Regions from separate parts of the Paraburkholderia sp. GAS32 genome, predicted to be linked through region 1. Evidence: predicted binding sites of a transcription regulator. Region 1 holds the regulator's gene; the other holds the start of a gene.
What was found. The regulator LexA, encoded in region 1, represses DNA repair genes until DNA is damaged. The targets are predictions, from matches to a motif close to ACTGTATNNNNATACAGT.

Region 2: the regulator LexA is predicted to act here: its motif matches at 1,293-1,310, upstream of P3T25_RS04970 (VRR-NUC domain-containing protein).

The regions. Positions count from the first base shown of each region.
Region 1 covers NZ_JBNPVS010000005.1:134,099-136,298, forward strand. The annotation lists gene P3T25_RS08165 (DUF2939 domain-containing protein) at 1-178, opposite strand, end outside; gene P3T25_RS08170 (hypothetical protein) at 342-686, opposite strand; gene lexA (transcriptional repressor LexA) at 745-1,395, opposite strand; gene P3T25_RS08180 (sulfate ABC transporter substrate-binding protein) at 1,711-2,200, shown strand, end outside.
Region 2 covers NZ_JBNPVS010000003.1:211,769-213,968, reverse strand. The annotation lists gene P3T25_RS04970 (VRR-NUC domain-containing protein) at 1-1,277, opposite strand, end outside; gene P3T25_RS04965 (S10 family peptidase) at 1,396-2,200, opposite strand, start outside.

The sequences.
Region 1 (2,200 bases):
AGTCGACGTATTCATTGACGGTTTGCGCATCACGCGCATCCGCTGCGCGTTTGAGCTTATTCAGCGCCATGTAAGGCGACGCGTAACTGAACCCCAACGCGGCAATCACCACAATCACAATCAAGGTGACGATCAGTGGTCGGGCGGCATTGCGTTTCGTGCGTGTTGAAACTGCCATCGAGTGGGACTCTCCATCAGGTGTGATCTAACGTGGACCGCGGCCACGCAAAAACGATCCCAGGCGATGCGATATCCGAAAAGGCGCGGGCGGGTGAACGACCGTACGCCGGGTGTCGCGCGTAGTAAAGCCGCAATGGGATGCGGTGCACGCGCAGTGCGGTTTATGACTCGAACACCGCGCCGTGCACGTTGGCTTCATCTGCGATGCAACGATCGATCATGCGGCACACCGCGTCTACCGTGCCGACCATGATCAGCCGCGACGGCCCGTGATACACGCGCACCGGCGCGCGGCGCGCGGGTTCAGCCGTATTCAGCCCCGAGTTCAACGACACGCGAGCAAAAGCCGGCAACGACGACGGCAAGCCCGGTACGCCGACGGGTGCATCAAACAGCGATGGAGTACTGGCGGAGGACGCCTCGATCAGCGAACACGGCACCAGCTTGCGCAGATGACGCAAACGACCAAACTGGCGAAAAGGCAGCAGGCGGGCAAGGCGTTCCATGAGTCTCTCCAGGCGATTCAACGTTGGGGCAGCTTTGGGTTGGCTAACACGTGGGCAGTTAGAACTCGCCCGGGCGGATCAGCCCGACGGCGATGCCCTCGAGCGCAAACTCCGCGCTGCCGGTTTCAACGAAGATGTTGTCGTAATCGGGGTTCTCGGCGATCAGCTCGATGCCGTTCGGCCGGCGCTTCAGGCGCTTGACCGTCACATCGTCGCCAAGCCGCGCGATGATGATCTGGCCATCTTTAGCTTCGCTTTTCTTCTGCACCGCGAGCAGGTCGCCGTCGAAGATGCCCGCGTCGCGCATGGACAGCCCACGCACCTTCAGCAGGTAGTCCGGCTTGCTCGAGAACAGCGCCGGGTCGCACGCATAGTGCTGCGAGATATGTTCCTGCGCGAGGATCGGGCTACCCGCGGCAACCCGGCCGATCAGCGGCAACGACAGTTGCATGATGCTGGCGTGCGGCAGTGTGAACTGGTACGGCGAATCTTCCGACCCGCCCAGCAGGCGAATGCCGCGCGATGCGCCGGCCGCCAGTTCGATCACGCCCTTGCGGGCGAGGGCGCGCAGATGCTCCTCTGCCGAGTTGGCCGAGCTGAAACCCAGCTCGGCGGCGATCTCCGCGCGGGTGGGCGGAAAGCCGGTGCGTTCGATGGCCCGGCGGATCAGATCGAAAACCTGCTGCTGTCGTGCGGTGAGTTTGGTCATGGCGCCACTGTATGTATGAACAGGTGCCTGTATTTTTATACAGTATTCCGCGCAATTCAAGCTTTACTTTAAGTTCGTGTCCTGGGGTGGCGTTCCAGCGTCGTAAATGGACGCTTCAACACCCGTTTTCGTGTCGCAACGCCTTATCCGGCCGTCATTACCACTTTTGCGTATTAAAGAATGAAGAAACATTATTTTTAATGATGAAAGCTCTTCGATAGACTGCCCTTCGAGTTGGCGCTCATGTGCACGTGACCGCGACGTAGAACAACACCACACGCTGTTTCAGCGGACCACAACGCGGAGAAAGTTGGCATGAACCATCAAGGCACGGGGCTGGCAGGCAGGACCAGAAAACTTATCGCGGCGCTCGCATTCGGCGCAGTCGGTACGATCGCCGCGGTCGGCGTCACGGTGCAGGCACATGCAGCCGACATGACGCTGCTGAACGTGTCGTACGACCCGACCCGCGAGCTGTACCAGGATGTCAACCAGGCATTCGGCAAGGAATGGAAGGCGAAAACGGGCGAGACGATCACCTTCAAGCAGTCGCACGGCGGCTCGGGTGCGCAAGCCCGCTCGGTGCTGGACGGTTTGCAGGCGGACGTCGTGACGCTGGCGCTTGCCTATGACATCGACGCGCTGGCTAACAAAGGTTTGCTCGACAAGGGCTGGCAAAAGCGTTTGCCGGACAACGCCTCGCCGTACACGTCGACGATCGTGTTTCTGGTGCGCAAGGGCAACCCGAAGCACATCAAGGATTGGGACGATCTGATCAAGCCGGGTGTGTCGATCGTCACGCCGA
Region 2 (2,200 bases), on a different contig from region 1:
GCGCCGGGCAGCGCCGCGAACACCGGTTCCCAGCACAGCAAGCCGAACAGCGAGTTGATCAGCGCGTTTTCGACGTAATGAACCGGCGCCGCGTCGCAAGTCAAATGGTCGCGTGCAACGTATTCGACCGGTTGCGGCGCGTCCGGCCTCGGCAGCACCAGTGTGCTGCGCTCGACCGGCCGGGCGGCGGGCACACGCGACACCCGCTCGCCGCGCTTGCGCTGCAAACGCGGCAACATGCGCGCGACGCGCTGCGCCTCCTCTTCGCTTTCAGGTTTGGCCGCGGCTTGCGAAGCGAGGGCGAAGGCTTCGTCGAATCGCTCGCTGCGTTCCAGCACACGCAAGCGCCGATGGCGCGCGCCGGGCCATGCGCAACGCTCATAGACCGCGAGCGCGGCGGCCCAGTTCTGCTGACGCTCGCAATGCTGGCCGATACGAAACAGCAGTTTCGCGCGACGCGTTTCGAGCCAGGGATTCGAGGTTTCGATGGCGGCAATTGCGGCGACGAGTTCGTCGATCGCCTCTGACTCCGCGTCACCCGTGGGCAGCCATTCGAGCGCTTCGCGGCATGCATGTAACGCAAGATAGACGTCGACGTCCGCGCGTTGCTGGAATGCGCGCGACAACGGCGCGAATGCAACCTTCTCGTACTGGAACACGCCGAGATCGGCAAGCACGAACTCCGACCAGTCCTGCTGCAAATTGCCGAAGAACATCAGGCGCAGACGCTCGCAAAGGGGCGCGATGGCGACGTGGAAGACGCGGTCGGTGGTCTGGCCGTGCCATGTGGACAACGGATGCGCGGCGGCGCCTCGTCCGTCACATTCGCCCTCGCCTTCGCCTTCGTAAAACGGCCGCAGCGTTTCCAGCAGATCGGGTTTGCGCAAGCCTTTCGCGCCAGGAATCAACGCGATGGCGTCCGCAAAGATCAGCAGCAACTCGGGGCGCGTGGTGAGCGCGAACAGATCGTCGAGCGTCAGGCCCGGTTCAGTGTCGACCCAACCGAGCACTGCCAGGGGCGCAACCGCCTGCAAAGGACAACCAATCTCGTCGTAAGAAAGACGGCTGGAGCGGAACAACGTGCCCTTGCGCATCAGCATGCGAACCAGCAACGCGCGCGAGGGCTGCGGCAAGGCGGCGAAATCGAGCAGGAAGCCGTGTTCGTGCGCGTCCAGCAGATCGTCGTAACGCTCGGCGAGCCACGCCAGCGCACGCTCGAAGTTCAGCAGGTAATAGGGGACATCAGAACGGAGGTCTGACGGAGCATCTGTCGCCACGGGGTTTTCATGAAACCTGTATGTTTATACAGTGATGATATCAAAATCCGTGGGAGAGACGGCTGACAATGCGGCAAGGGAGCTAGATTCCTTGCGGTGCCGCCACCCACATGCCAGCCTAGCCCGCGCCCGCCGCATAGAAGCTCGCCAGGTCCCGCTTGAGCGCATGCAACGCGACATCGTCGAGATAGATCATGTGCCCGGTCGGGTAGTAGGCGATGCGCACGTTGGCGCGCAGCGGCGCATCGATGCCCAGATGCGCGAGCGCGTACTCGGTCGCATAGAACGGCGTGGCCAGGTCGAAATAGCCGTTCAGCGACATCACGCGCAGGTGCGGATTCTGCCGCATCGCTTCGGCGAGATCGCCCGCCGCATACGGCACGGACAAGTGTTCCCCCCACCACTCACGGTGTTTCCAGTCCCACTGCGTCAACGCGTCGTCGTTGAAGACGCGATAGCGGTCGGCAGGCGTGAAGTGCAGGTCCTGCGCAAAATGCTGATGAAGCGCGGCGTCGAAAGCGCTCGCCACACTGCTCACCGATGCGTCGTAATCGGGACGCTCGGACACGCCGTCGTATTCGAGTCCTTTAAAGCGTGCATCGAAACGGCCAATGCTGCGCGATTGATCGCGCAGCAATTGATTGCGAAAACGCGAGGGATAGAGACGCAGGCGGCTTCGCTTCACGTAATCGACGTCGAGCCCGGTGAACTGCGCGACGCGTGCGGCGATTTCGTCGCGCTGCGCGTCGGGCAACACGTCGCCCTGCGCGAGCGCTTGCGCATAAGGCCCGCGGGCGAACGCGCGGGCCTCGTCGAGGAAGGCCGGCAGACTGGCCGGCTTTGGCACGATCTTGTCGTGGTACCACGCGATTGCCGCGAAGCTCGGCAAGTAGCTCTCGCTCTTGAAATCGAAGCCGGGTGAA